DNA from 2 places in the Pseudomonas sp. RL_15y_Pfl2_60 genome. Region 2 is predicted to be linked to the other one. Evidence: riboswitches for the same ligand, from Rfam matches in the RefSeq annotation. Region 2 holds a riboswitch; the other holds the start of a gene.
The links. A riboswitch is a leader RNA that binds a small molecule or an ion and turns the genes downstream of it on or off. The one in region 2 is predicted to bind manganese.
Positions count from the first base shown of each region.

Region 1 (7,390 bases), on a different contig from region 2:
CGGGTTGCAGGATGGCTTGAGCGAAGGCCCACAAGACCAACAGTTGCTGACTTATCGAGGCGACTATCAACGCTTCGGTCAGAAACTGGTCATCTATGTGGCTGAGGACTACACGCCCATTCTGAAAAGCGTGCGCGACGTACAGGTCATCGGCCTGGGACTCGGGCTCGGGGCCTTGCTGCTGATCCTGATCCTGCAGCGCAGTATCGTGCGTCGGGCATTTAGGCCGCTGGAGAATACCCGTAAGCAGATTGCCCAATTGCAGCAAGGCCAGCTCAATGAATTGGACAGCCAGGTACCGGTTGAGCTGGAACCGTTGGTCGAGCAGATCAACCATCTGCTGGCGCATACCGAAGAAACGCTGCGCCGCTCACGTAATGCATTGGGCAATCTTGGCCATGCATTGAAAACCCCGCTTGCAGTATTGGTTAACCTGTCATCGCGCAGCGAGCTTGAAGCCCATCCAGCGCTACGCAAGAAGCTCGAAGAAGCACTTGAGCAAATCGAGCAGCGGCTGAGTCGTGAGCTGAATAAAGCCCGGCTTGCCGGCGAGGCATTGCCCGGTGCCCATTTTGATTGCGCAGCAGAGCTGCCCGGTTTGTTCAGCACCCTGCAGATGATTCACAACCGTGGTTTACAGCTCGATTGGCAGGCACCCACGGGGCTGCGCCTGCCTTGGGATCGTGAAGACCTGCTTGAGCTGTTGGGTAACTTGCTTGATAACGCCTGTAAGTGGGCTGAATCCAAGGTGCAGTTGCAGGTTAGCCAGAGTAGCGATGGTTATCGTCTGCTTATTGAGGATGACGGCCCTGGTATCAATGCCGAACGCCGCGAAGATGTGCTCAACCGCGGGATTCGCCTTGACGAACAAGTCAGCGGCCATGGATTGGGGTTGGGGATTGTGCGCGATATCGTTGATGCCTGGGGCGGTGATATTTCCTTGGGAGAAAGCACGCTGGGTGGCTTGAGTGTATGCATCCTGCTGCCGTCCCGGCGCTTGGCGATCAAACCCAGATAATATCCAGCCGCGCCTGTTGTCGCAGGCATGCGGTTATCCGTGATGCACGGATAACCGCTCACAACCAGTTTAAACGCGGAATTGATCCATCAGGCTTTGTTGCTGGTTGGCCAGGCGATTGAGATCCTGGCTGACTTGGGCGGATTCATCTGCCTGGCTGGTGATCGACTCGGTGACATCGCGGATGGAGGCCACGTTGCGATTGATTTCCTCCGCCACCGAGCTTTGCTCTTCAGCGGCACTGGCAATCTGCAGGTTCATATCGGTAATGATGCTCACCGCCTCGCTGATGCGCTGCAGTGCGGCAACCGCATGCTCAACTTGCTCGACACTGCCTTGAGCCTGGCGGTGACTGCTGTTCATGGTGCTGACCACTTCACGGGTGCCGCTCTGCAGACCTTCGATGACCTGACGAATTTCCTCGACTGAGTCCTGGGTGCGCTTGGCCAGGCTGCGCACTTCATCGGCAACCACGGCAAAGCCTCGGCCGGCTTCACCGGCGCGTGCGGCTTCAATCGCGGCATTGAGCGCCAGAAGATTGGTTTGCTCGGCGATGGAGCGAATCACTTCAAGCACCGAACCGATCTGGTCACTGCTGGCTGCCAGTCCTTCGACTTCTTGCATGGCGACGCTCATCTCATTGGCGAGCAACTCGATGGATGAGGTGGTTTTATCGATAACGCCGAGCCCATCACGGGTTGCATGATCAGCACTGCGCGCAGCCTCGGCGGCTTGCGCTGCGTTTTGTGCGACATCATGGGCGGTGGCGCTCATTTCCTGGAATGCTGTTGCAACCTGGTCAACTTCGCGGAACTGCTGTTGCATGCCGGCGCTGGTCTGGCTGGCTATCGACGCCGACTGGTCGGCGGTCGCCCGAGCGTCTACGACGCTGCGCTTCACCTCGGCGATGATCGGTTGCAACTTATCGAGGAAACGGTTGAACCAGCTCGCAAGCTCGCCGAGTTCATCCTGTTTGGTGTAGTTCAGGCGTTTGGTCAGATCACCTTCACCGCTGGCAATGTCCTTGAGCATGGTCGAGACACCAATGATCGGACGCGTCACGCCACGAGCGGTCAGCCACATCAGGAGCAGGCCGAGCACTGCCGCAACCAAACCAATGAGCAGGGCTACCGTGCTGTCTTGTGTGCTGCGCTCATCAAGCTGAGCTTGGAGCTTCAGGGCAGGGGCCAGCAAAACCTGTTCCGGTACCTGAATCATCACGCTCCAGGGTTTGGCTTCAGGAATCGGCTTGAATGGCTCGACCACACGCAGCATCTCGGCTTGGTGCAACGCGGCTGATTTCCCGGCGCTAATCAGTGCCTGGATTTCGTTGCTTTGCTCTGGAAAGGCTTTGTCCAGCGACTTGCTGAGCATGCTGGCGTCTAGACTGTGGCCAGCAATCAAACCTGCTGGGCTAAATATGCTGACGTGCGCCTGGCCGTCGTAAAGCTCGCTGCTGGCCTGCGTGCTCAGTTGTTGAAGGCTATCGAGGCTGATATCAAGGCCGACCACACCTATTACCTTGCCCTCGACTTGAAGCGGGAATGCAATGCTGGTCATCAGTACTTGCTTGCCCGCTACATCATCGAAATAGGGCTCCAGCACGCACGCTTGGGCGGTGTCGCGCGGGCAGGTGTACCAAGCGTTGTACGGGTCGCCGCTAGGGCCTGTCTCGGTTTTATTGAGGTCTTCTTCAGGCAGGGTTTCCGACTCAAGCTGGCCGGGTGTGGACTGTGACCAGTACAAGGAAAACCGGCCTTTTTCATTGCTACCCAACTCGGCTTGATCGGAGAACAACTCGTCTTTGCCATCCAGGGCGTTGGGTTCGAATATCAGGTACAAGCCAAGAATCGCCGGGTTTGCTTCAAGGCTGGTGCGTACCTGGCGGGTAAGGTCTTCACGCAGGTCAAAGGCATCGAGGAAGCGTTTCTCGGCTTGTTCGCGAAGGAATAGAATCTGCCGAGAAAACCCCTTGCCGTATTGGTAGGAGTCCATGAAGTAGCGCTGGATGCGAATCGCTTGCAGTTCCCCGCGCGATTCAAGGCGCAATTCGGCACTGTCTTTAAGCATCTCGCTGCTTGATGCGCTGACCAGGTCGGCACTCTGCTTAGCTTGATAAAGTGATGCGCCTACCAGCAAAGTCACAATTGCCACCAGGCATAGCCCTGCAAGTAGAGTGATTTTGAGCTGGATCGAGAGCCGGTTGAACATCATGCAGTGTTCCTTTGTGAAAACCTTGGATACCGAACTATCGGCTAGATACTGGGTTTCTTGATAAGAAATTCATCTGCATGACTGTTTTATTGAATTCGAACCAAATGCAACGGGAAACGCACGATCAAGACATTCAAATTCACGCTTTTTTGCAGTTTCACTCGGGCTGTAAACACTAAAAAGCCCGGCATCAACCGGGCTCTTGGCAATGGGTTGTGACAGCCTGCCTACATGCCGTTGCTGAACGCTGCTTGCGACATGTCGATGGATTCGCGTACAGGCTTGAGTGCCTGGGCGTATTTACCAAGGATGTCGAGGCTGTAGTCAATCCGCGCACGAATGCGCTGATCATCCTCGGACTGTGGTTCAGGCATGTTCAGCACTTGCTCGGCATGACGCACAATCAAGTGTTCAGGCAGATAGCACAGCCGGCAGTTTTTGTAGCTCGACGCGCGCAGTTCACTGATCGGGGAACTGCCGCCAATCCCTGACGAAACACCAACTAGCAACCCAGGCTTGTGTGCGAGCTCAGCTTTGCTGGCGTAGATAAAGAAGTTCTTGATCGCTGGACAAGCCATGCCGTTCCATTCAGGCGCAACGATGATAACGGCATCAGCGCTTTTCAGTTGCTGGCTGAATAATCCCCATGGACCATCATCTTCAGCAGGCCAAAGTGGCAAAGGTGCAAGTCCAAGGTCGATGACCTGGCTTTGCGTCTCGCTGGTCAGGCCAAGATGCATCAGGCGCTTGCGAAGAAATCGCGCCACCTTTCCTGATTGACTGTTATTGCGACTGGAACCGGCGACTACGGCGATATTAAGCATGCAGCACTCCCTGTATAGAAAGATGCAGGCTAGCGAGTAAATGGGTGGAGCGGCAAGTGTGCAAACGCCAATTGAACTGGCTTATTAGGCCAGGCCGTTGCTGTGGTTGGTTTTCGAGGGCTGCAAATAGCCATAACCACCAGCGGGCGAGAAGTTTTGACAGCCTAGGGTTGATGCGGCAGAGTAGCCGCCTTTTTTTGCGGATCGCCGAATCAAAGGCGTATTCCGGTGAATTCTAGTCGAGCTCTAGGGAGCAATTGATGAACGCAGTCATAGCAGCGGTCGGCATCATGCTGATCCTCAGTTTGTGCAGGGTGCACGTGGTGGTGGCGTTGATCGTCGGCGCGTTGGCCGGTGGCATGATTGGCGGTCTCGGCCTCAATGGTTCACTTGAGGCATTCAACAACGGGCTTGGCGGCGGTGCAACGGTCGCCTTGTCATACGCATTGCTGGGTGCCTTTGCGGTGGCGATTGCCAAGTCAGGCATGGCCCATGCGTTGGCCGACAAGGCTGTGGCATTGGTCGGCGGAAAAGATCAAGGTGGTGCAACCGGAACCTTGAAGTGGATGTTGATTGCATTGCTGCTGTGCGTGGCGATTGCGTCGCAGAACGTGTTGCCGATTCATATTGCGTTTATTCCGCTGCTGGTACCGCCGCTGCTTTATATCTTGAGCAAAATGCAGCTCGATCGGCGTTTGATTGCCTGCGTCCTGACCTTTGGCTTGGTCACGCCCTATATGTTCTTGCCGGTTGGTTTTGGCGGGATTTTTCTCAATGAAATCCTGCTGGCCAACGTGGCTAAAGCCGGGGTCGATATCAAGGGCATCAGCGTGACCCATGCCATGGCGCTGCCTGCGCTGGGGATGTTCTGCGGGTTGCTGGTTGCTGTACTGTTTAGCTACAGCAAAAAACGCGTCTATGACCTTGAGAAGATCGAACAGGTCGAGCGTGTCGAGGTTAAGTACAATCCGCGCAGCTTGTTAGTGGCAGCGGTAGCTGTCGCTGTGGCGTTTGTCGTGCAGCTCTGGCTGGACTCGATGATCATCGGAGCACTGGCCGGTTTTGTGGTGTTTTCAGTGTCTGGCGTAGTGCGTTGGAAAGAGGCCGACGGCCTGTTCACTGAAGGCATGAAGATGATGGCCATGATTGGTTTCATCATGATTGCCGCCGCCGGTTTTGCCGAGGTGATGAAGGCCACAGGCGACGTCAAGCACCTGGTTGACGATGCCGCCGCGCTAATCGGAAATAACAAGGGCGTAGGTGCCTTGCTGATGCTATTGGTCGGCTTGCTGGTGACCTTGGGGATTGGCTCGTCGTTTTCGACCGTGCCAATTATCGCTGCGATCTTTGTTCCGCTGGGACTGCAACTGGGTTTTAGCCCGCTGGCGATTGTCAGCATTGTTGGTACTGCCGGTGCTTTGGGTGATGCGGGTTCACCCGCATCCGACTCAACCCTGGGGCCGACCTCGGGCTTGAACATCGACGGCCAGCACAACCATATCTGGGACAGCGTGGTGCCTACATTCCTGCACTACAACATACCGCTGCTGGTATTCGGCTGGATTGCAGCAATGGTGCTTTGACGCATTAAATGCGTTGACCTGTAATCGGTAATTAACGCGGTGGCCAAGTAATTGGCCGCCGCGTTTTTGCATTGGCTTGCGAAGCTGTGGCCGAAGGCTACACCCAGCTCGCAGGTATCCGGTCAGGCTTTGGGTCTGGCCATTTTCTGCTCAAGAAGCTATACTTTTCGCCCTTGTTGGGGAGTAGCCTGCTCTTGACCTGCGGTCATAGAGCGTTCGTATCAACATTCTCGGCAGCATGCCGTGGTACGAACACCTTCTGGTTGGCGAGACCAGCGATGCATCCATGCCTAAAGTCGGGCGTGTGGTTGCGTCGTTGTCTCATAGCCCGACTGGATATTAATCGTGAATCCCATTTCCTTATTTTTTCTTGCCATGGCCATGTCAACGGACGCTTTTGCAGCGGCTCTTGGTAAAGGCGCCAGTCTGCATAACCCGCGTTTAAGCGAAGCCCTGCGAACAGGCCTGATCTTTGGTGTGATTGAAGCGATTACACCGGTCATCGGCTGGAGCATTGGCCAGGTTGCCAGCCAATACGTTGAGCGCTGGGATCACTGGATTGCATTCACCTTGCTCATGGTGTTGGGTCTGCACATGATCTACAACGGTCTTCAGCACGATGATGAGTCTGTTGAAAAGCCTAATCAACACTCCTTCCTGATCTTGGCAGTGACCGCCTTTGCCACCAGCATTGACGCTCTGGCAGTCGGCGTAGGCCTGGCTTTTATAGATGTAAATATCTGGATAGCGGCTGCGTCTATCGGCCTTGCCACGACCGTAATGGTCACTATTGGCGTGATGCTCGGTCGCATGCTCGGCAATGCAGTTGGCAAGCGTGCGGAAATGATTGGCGGTGTTGTTCTTATGCTGGTTGGCGCGGCGATTCTTTACGAGCATCTGGCTGTGTAATCAGGGCGTAAACAAAAATGGAGACCAATGGGTCTCCATTTTTATGCAACAGCTCGGCCTAGCCGATGCTGAACTGCGCGAGCAGGGTCAGTAATGGCTGCGGGTAAACGCCGAGGAAGAATGCCAAGAAGGCAACCACCATCAGCATCACGCCGCCTGCGCGTTGACCCCAGTCGAACGGTGCGTCATGGCGATGCAGGTTAGGCTCTACCAGGAACAAGGTCACCATGACCCGCAGGTAATAGAACACACCAATCGCACTGCCGAGCACCAGCGCTCCGAGCAGCCACCATTGTTGCGACTCAACACCGACGCCGATGATGTAGAACTTGCCGATAAAGCCTGCGGTGAGCGGAATACCCGCCAGCGAGAGCATCATTACCGTCAGCACCGCAGTCAGGTACGGGCGTCGCCAGAACAGGCCACGGTACTCGTATAACGCGTCCGCATCGCGGCCTTTAAAGGGGGTCGACATCAAGGTGATAACACCGAAGGCGCCAAGTGTCGTCAGCACATACATGGCCAGGTAAACCGCCACCGCTTCAATCGCCAGGCCGTTGCTGGCGATCAGGGCGATGAGCAAATAGCCGAAGTGTGCGATGGATGAATAACCAAGCAGACGTTTGATGTTGTTTTGCAACAGCGCCAGCAGATTGCCGAACAGAATCGAGGCGATGGCGAGCACCGTCAGCAAGTCTGTTAGCCAGCCGCCATTTGCCGCCGGTGAGACTTCGTAGAGGCGCAATAGCACGGCGAACACGGCCACCTTGCTAGCGGTCGCCAAGAAAGCGGCCACTGGGGCAGGGGCGCCCTCATAGACATCTGCTGTCCACAGGTGGAAA
Region 1 is NZ_CAXAOE010000002.1:209,465-216,854, reverse strand. Features, by position in the region: gene AACY26_RS06145 (sensor histidine kinase) at 1-1,018, shown strand, start outside; partial or broken gene AACY26_RS21360 (methyl-accepting chemotaxis protein) at 1,088-1,603, opposite strand; partial or broken gene AACY26_RS21355 (PDC sensor domain-containing protein) at 1,994-3,013, opposite strand; gene AACY26_RS06135 (NADPH-dependent FMN reductase) at 3,460-4,056, opposite strand; gene AACY26_RS06130 (Na+/H+ antiporter family protein) at 4,317-5,639, shown strand; yybP-ykoY riboswitch at 5,806-5,977, shown strand; gene mntP (manganese efflux pump MntP) at 5,985-6,548, shown strand; gene nuoN (NADH-quinone oxidoreductase subunit NuoN) at 6,607-7,390, opposite strand, start outside.
Region 1: linked by a shared signal. The riboswitch ahead of mntP (manganese efflux pump MntP) and the one ahead of AACY26_RS03910 (TMEM165/GDT1 family protein) in region 2 are both predicted to bind manganese.

Region 2 (7,390 bases):
TATCACCGGCCTTGACCCCGGCCTCGCTCAGAACATTGGCTAAGCGTGCAATGCGCTCATTAAGAGTCTTGTAGTCGTAACGAACCTGATCGCGATAAACAATTTCTCGGGTCTTTTCATAGCGACCGCCTGAAAGCAGTAAGCGCTTGATCAATAACGGCGATTGATGAGCATTAGCTGCGGGTGGAATTATCCGGGTTTGCAACATTTGGCACCTGTCTACAGTCGGTCGTTAAAGTTGATACGACTCTAGATACCTGCAGCAGGCAGCAAATCAGCCAAAAGAATGATTTGCGACGTGACTCTTTGGTCGATATTGGTCACCAGATACAATCCCTCCATAAACCGGTCACTATTAGTCACCAAAATAGCTTGCAGTTCTTACTTTAGAGGTAACCACCATGCCTGACATCGTTATCGTGAGCGGCGCTCGCACCCCAATGGGCGGCTTTCAGGGCAGCCTGGCGAGCATTAGTGCGGTCGAGCTTGGCGCCACCGTTATTCGTGAAGCGGTCAACCGAGCGGGCATTGCCCCAGCCGATGTGGAAGAAGTGATCATGGGCTGTGTACTCCCTGCAGGCCTTAAGCAAGGCCCTGCCCGCCAGGCCTCGTTGAACGCTGGCCTGCCTAGCGCAACCGGCTGCACCACGATCAACAAGCTCTGTGGTTCGGGCATGAAAGCTGTGATGCTCGCCCATGACTTGCTGAAAGCGGGCACTAATAAAGTCATGATCGCGGGCGGGATGGAGAGCATGTCCAACGCCCCCTATGTCATTGAAAAAGCTCGCAACGGCTTGCGCATGGGGCACGGGGAAATCAAGGACCATATGTTTCTTGATGGCTTGGAAGATGCAACCACGGGTCGCCTGATGGGCTCCTTTGCCCAGGAAACCGCCGACGCCCATGGGATTAGCCGCGAGGAAATGGATGCCTACGCCATTGAGTCGCTTAAACGTGCGCAAGCGGCCATCAATAACGGTTCCCTTGATGCAGAGATAGTCCCGGTGACCGTCAGCAGCCGCAAAGGCGACGTCGTGGTAAAAGATGATGAGCAGCCGCATAACGCCAATCTGGATAAAATCCCCGGCCTGCGTCCAGCTTTCAAAAAAGACGGCACCATCACCGCTGCCAATGCCAGCTCCATCTCAGACGGCGCCTCCGCACTGGTCATGATGACGGCGGAAGAAGCAGCCAAGCGTGGCCTCAAGCCGCTGGCAAAAATCGTTGGCCATGCCACCCAAAGCCAAGCTCCAAGCGAGTTCACGCTGGCGCCGGTCGGTGCAATGACCAACCTGTTCAATAAAACCGGCTGGAGCAAGGATCAGGTTGATCTGTTCGAGATCAACGAAGCCTTTGCCATGGTCACCATGCTGGCGATGCGCGAACACAACCTTGACCACGCCAAGGTCAATATCTATGGCGGCGCTTGCGCCCAGGGCCACCCCGTGGGTTCTACCGGTTCGCGGATTATCCTGACACTGATCAACGCGCTGAAGAACACTGGCGGCAAGCGTGGCGTTGCGGCGCTGTGTATTGGTGGCGGCGAGGCCACGGCTATTGCGGTAGAACTGCTCTAATTACCGTCTCGCAAAAACCAACGCCCGGCTTTATGCCGGGCGTTTTGGTGTTTAGATGCAAGGCTTCTAGCGTAACGAAGTAAACGCCAGCTTGATACCCAGCCCCACCAGAACCACGCCCATTAGCCGGTCAAACCAGTGGCCCATCCGCGCGAAGCCAGCCCGCACACGCCGGTGACTAAACAAGATCGCCACTAGGCAAAACCACAATGCCGTTGCAGCCGCCAGATACACCCCGTAGCCAGCCTGAATCGACAGCGGCGTGTGTGGGTTGATCACCACGGTAAACAACGACAAGAAAAACAATGTGGCTTTCGGGTTGAGCCCATTGGTCACAAAACCGGTGACGAAAGCGCCGCGCGCGCTGCGTTCGCCAACCGGTTTATCCAAGTCGAGGCTCGTCGGATCTGCCGGTTTAGCGCGCAATGCCTTGATGCCGATATACAGCAGATAAGCCGCAGCCAGCCATTTCAAGGCGTTAAAGAGTACGATCGATTGCGATACGATCAGGCCAATGCCGAGCAATGAATAAGCTACATGGACAAAAATACCGACACCTACACCCAAGGCGGTGTAAATCCCTGCACGCCGGCCAAAGCCTACGCTCTCGCGCACCACAATCGCAAAGTCCGGCCCCGGACTGGCAACGGCCAGTAGATGGATTAATGCTACGGTAAAAAACTCGGCCCAATACATGGCAGTCTTCATTCCCATGAGTCTGTTAATCTCGCAAGACTACGCCCTTTCCACCCGCCAAATAAAGGTACAGCTGATGAGCAACAGTCACCTCGCAGTATTTCTCGACCACAGTTCTCTTGACCTCGGCGACCTCGACATGGCGCCTTTGCAGCAGGCCTTTGGTGAGCTTCGCGTGCATGATCGCACTACGCCACAACAGATCATTGAACGTCTGCAAGGTGCTCAAGTCGCCATCATCAACAAGACCGTCATCAACGCTGAAACATTGGCTGCCTGCCCGGACCTCAAGTTAATTCTGATCTCGGCAACCGGCACCAATAACGTCGATCTGAAAGCTGCGCGAGAGCACGGAGTGACAGTGTGCAACTGCCAAGGCTACGGCACGCCTTCGGTCGCGCAACACACCCTGATGCTATTGCTGGCCATGGCCACTCGACTCCCGGACTATCAACGTGATGTAGCGGCAGGCCTGTGGCAAAAATCATCACAGTTCTGCCTGCTGGACTATCCGATCGTCGAGCTCGAAGGCAAGACCCTGGGTGTACTCGGCCACGGAGAACTGGGCGGTGCCGTTGTCAAACTGGCTGAGGCATTCGGCATGCGTATCCTGATCGGACAAATTCCTGGACGCCCGGCCCGCCCTGACCGCCTGCCGTTGGCCGAGCTGCTGCCACAGGTTGATGCACTGACCCTGCACTGCCCGCTCAATGCCGACACTGAAAACATGCTGGGCGCCGAACAACTCAAATTGATGAAGCCAACGGCCTATATCATCAACACCGCACGCGGCGGCCTGATCAACGAGCAAGCCTTGGCTGACACCTTGCGCAGCGGTCATCTGGGCGGAGCGGCCACCGATGTCCTCACCCAGGAGCCACCTAGCAACGACAACCCATTGCTGGCAGGTGATATCCCACGCCTGATTATCACTCCGCACAGTGCTTGGGGCAGCAAAGAAGCGCGCCAGCGTATCGTGGTGCAGATGGCAGAAAATGCTCAGGCATTTTTCAGCGGTGCAGCGCGTCGCGTAGTCAGCTAAGCTGCGCGCCTTTTAAATCGAGGAGCGACCATGGACCCGCGAAGTGAAGTATTGCTGCGACAGGCAGAGTTGTTTGCCGGCCCACTACTCTTGGCGGGATTACCCAGCGATGACCTGCTCGGGCATTTAGCCAATGCCCAGAGCTGGAGCTGGCACGCAGGTGACCATGGCCTGCTTGAATCACGTTTTGCCGGGCGTAACCACTTTGGTGTCAACGCCCCGCAAATCGCAGCGCCAGCTGCGGTACTGTTCCTGCCCAAGTCCCGTGACCTGACCGAATACCTGCTCACTGCACTGGCGGCTCAACTGGCCGGCGGTGATTTATTTCTAGTCGGAGAGAAACGTGCCGGCATTGAGCGCGCAGCCAAGCAAATGGCGGCGTTCGGTAAACCACGAAAACTCGACAGCGCGCGTCATTGCCAGCTCTGGCAGGTACGGGTCGATAACGCGCCGCCCGCGCCCGACCTTGAAGCGCTGGCGCAGCACTACACCTTGCAACTGGCCGATGGTCCATTAACAGTGGCCAGCTTGCCCGGCGTGTTCAGCCATGGTCGCCTTGATGTAGGAAGCCAGCTGCTACTCGAACACCTGGACGGCCTGCAGCCGGGGCATATGCTCGACTTTGGCTGTGGCGCCGGGGTGCTGGGCTCAGCCCTGAAACGCCGCTATCCAGATAGCCAGATAAGCATGCTGGATGTCGATGCCTTTGCCGTTGCCAGTAGCCGCCTGACCCTGGCGCTTAACAACCTTGAAGCCGAGGTTATTTGCGGCGACGGAATTGATGCGGCACCCTTAGGGCTGAGCACTATCCTCAGCAATCCGCCGTTTCATCAAGGTGTGCACACGCACTACCTCGCCAGCGAAAACCTGCTGCGTCAAGCTGCCGAACACCTCAAGCCCGGCGGCCAATTACGCATAGTCGCCAATAGCTTCCTGAAATATCCAGCCTTGATCGAACAGCACCTTGGTACCTGCACGACACAAGCCGAGGCAAAAGGTTTTCGTATTTACGACGCCCGCAAGAACTAAGCCTTTGTTTAATTCAACTTGCCCAACCTCGCCTCTTTAGGCAGAATGCCCGCGTCCTAGGGGAGTAGTCTCCCGCAAACCCTGCGCAGCAGCGCGTTTGCCCGGCGCTCGTCAACATACTTGGTCAACAGACCATGGCGAGTGCGACCCAGGCCCAAGCGGCCAGCGGTTTGACAAGACCTATGACACGCACACCTTACCCGGGGCGGGGAGGCTGTACGTGTCATAGCCGTTTTGACCCGCCCCTCAGGAAGCCTGATGCTAGAATCCTTAACCGTCCCTACCCTGATCGTTGCCCTGGCTGAAATCGGCGACAAGACACAACTGCTTGCGCTATTGCTGGCGGCACGCTTTCGTAAACCCTGGCCGATTATCGCTGGCATCATCGTCGCCACCCTGGCCAACCACTTTGTCGCCGGAGCCGTAGGCAATTGGGTGGCCGGACTCTTCTCCCCCGCGACGCTCAGCTGGGTGCTCGCCATCTCGTTTATCGCAGTGGCCTTGTGGACACTGGTGCCGGACAAGCTCGATGACGACGAAGCCTCGGGCCTCAAGCGCTACGGCCCCTTCCTGACGACCTTGATCGCCTTCTTCTTGGCTGAGATGGGCGACAAGACCCAAGTCGCGACGGTGATGCTGGCAGCGCAATACCCACATTTGATTCTGGTGGTGATCGGCACCACATTGGGCATGTTGGTGGCCAACGTTCCCGTGGTTTTGGTGGGTAATTTTGCCGCTGAACGCTTGCCGCTGACCTTGATTCGTCGCCTGGCGGCAAGCGCCTTTGCGGTTCTAGCAGTGTACGCGGCCTACCAGGCGTTGAAGCTCAGCGGCTATTTATAATCGCACCGGACGCTGAGATACGGGTTCAGGTCGCGCGGCTTTGGAGACGCGCCGCGCCGCCTGAACAAACGCAATTATTTATCGATATAACCGTTATCACCAAACCACTTAATAGTGCGCGCCAAAGTTGCATCCAGTGACTGTTCGGCCACGAACCCCAACTCCTCTCGCGCCTTGCTGCCGTCGAGAAATTGGCCACCCGCCATCACGGCAATTGCCGTATCACTGAGTAACGGTAGCTGGCCGATCAACCGATAACGTAAACGTCCAAGGGCGGCGATAACCCTTACAAGGTGTAATGATGCAGGCTTTGGTGCTGGCACGCCCAGTTGCTGGGCAATCTTCGCGCTGAGCTCGGACAGCATGATGTTGTCGCCGGTCAACAGATAACGCTCGCCAAAGCGCCCCTTCTCCAACGCCAGCAGCAACCCACGCCCCGCTTCGGCGGCATCAATTACATTGCGCGCGCCTTGCACATAGCGCGTCATTTGCCCCTGGGCGATGGCTGTGATCAAGCGCCCCGTGCTCGGTCCATAATCGTATTCGCCCAAGGTCATGGCAGGAATCGCCGTAATCACCGGCAGTCCGCTGCGAGCCTGCTCTCGGGCTTGTTCATCAAGCGCCCACTTACTCAGCAAATAACCATTACGCCAGCTCGGCATGGCTGCATAGAACAACCCTTCATGACCCAGCTCGCCTTGCGGATGACGCGGCAAGGCAATCGCTGCGCCAGTGTAGACAATGCGCGGCACCTCGGCAGCCAGGCACGCTGCATAGAAATGATTGTTGAGGTCAAGCGCGGTCGATACGTCATCCTGCCAGCGCCGAGGCCGAGTTGGGTAATAACCTGCACTAAAGATGACGCCGTCAATGTCCCTTAACGCCTGAGCCAACGCCTCATGATCAAACAGGTCGGCCACTCGGTATTCGGGGTTCAGATAGGCGAGACGCTCAATACGTGATGACGGCCGATGAATCAGCACCAACTCATGCCCCGCCGCGCGAATGGCGCGTGCGCTGTGGTGGCCCAGTAAACCGGTAGAGCCAATGACTGCGTACTTCACAACTTCACCTTTGCCGATAAAAAAGCCCAGAGAAGCTGAGCGCTCGCTGGGCTGTTTAATTCACAGGTTGGAGTTAGCGCTTGGCCTGCTGGTAGAGCGGCATAACCTTTGGAATAGCAGCCTTCAGCGAGGCAATGCGACTATCTGATGAAGGGTGAGTGCTCATGAATTCCGGTGGTGCGCCTTCACTGGCCTTGGCCATCTTGTTCCACAGGCTGACGGCCGCGTTCGGGTCATAACCGGCACGCGCGGCCAATTCCAGGCCGATCAAGTCTGCTTCGTTTTCATTCGAGCGGCTGTTAGGCAACGTCATGCCATATTGCACGGCGTAGTCGGTGAGCCCCATGACATCTTGGCCGAGCCCCAACAACGCACCAGCGCCCTGCTTGGCGATCTCTATTCCATAGGCCTTGGACATGGCTTCACGCCCATGTTCACGCAAGGCGTGGGCAATTTCATGGCCCATGACCGCAGCAATTTCATCATCGCTCAGCTTTAGTTTTTCGATCAGCCCGCTGTAGAAAATAATCTTGCCGCCTGGGCCGCAATTAGCGTTCAGCTCTGGACTATCGATCAAATTAACTTCCCATTGCCACTGCGCGGAGTCAGGACGAAAGTTCGGCGCTTGCTTGATCAAACGATTGGCGATGTTTTGCAAGCGCTTGGCATCGGCCGTGTTTTTTTCCAGTTTGCCCTTGCTTGAAGCTGCAGCCACCGTCTCTTTATAGGACTGTGCGTAAGACTGATTAACTTCCTCGGTCGAGAGCATGCTGAACATGTACTGTTTGCGATCGACACCCACGGCACCACCGCTGGTAGTGTTCACAGCTTGGCATCCTGCCAGCACCAGTGCCGCAGCGAGCGCCGTTACGGACAACGACTTGTTCATCCTGAATCTCCTTTGAGTAAGGCGGATATGCTAGGCCGCACAGCACCGCTGAGCAACTGTAAAAACATCAGGATAGGCAGTGGTTCCAACGCAGTTAGGCCGGAGTGAGGCATTCCGGGGCATCGAGCTTTGGATCATTGACCAGATTCGCAAGGACCCGCTCACGCAATTGAGGTTGCGGGCTGTTGAGTAGGTCCAGCAGCACATCAAGCGGCGTCTCGGCATCAAGCCAGAGTTGCTGCTGGGCCTC
Region 2 is NZ_CAXAOE010000001.1:828,778-836,167, forward strand. Features, by position in the region: gene AACY26_RS03885 (fatty acid--CoA ligase) at 1-208, opposite strand, end outside; gene AACY26_RS03890 (acetyl-CoA C-acyltransferase) at 402-1,577, shown strand; gene AACY26_RS03895 (LysE family translocator) at 1,644-2,273, opposite strand; gene AACY26_RS03900 (2-hydroxyacid dehydrogenase) at 2,350-3,315, shown strand; gene AACY26_RS03905 (class I SAM-dependent methyltransferase) at 3,346-4,344, shown strand; yybP-ykoY riboswitch at 4,392-4,588, shown strand; gene AACY26_RS03910 (TMEM165/GDT1 family protein) at 4,603-5,187, shown strand; gene AACY26_RS03915 (NAD-dependent epimerase/dehydratase family protein) at 5,262-6,251, opposite strand; gene AACY26_RS03920 (M48 family metallopeptidase) at 6,325-7,140, opposite strand; gene AACY26_RS03925 (SOS response-associated peptidase) at 7,235-7,390, opposite strand, start outside.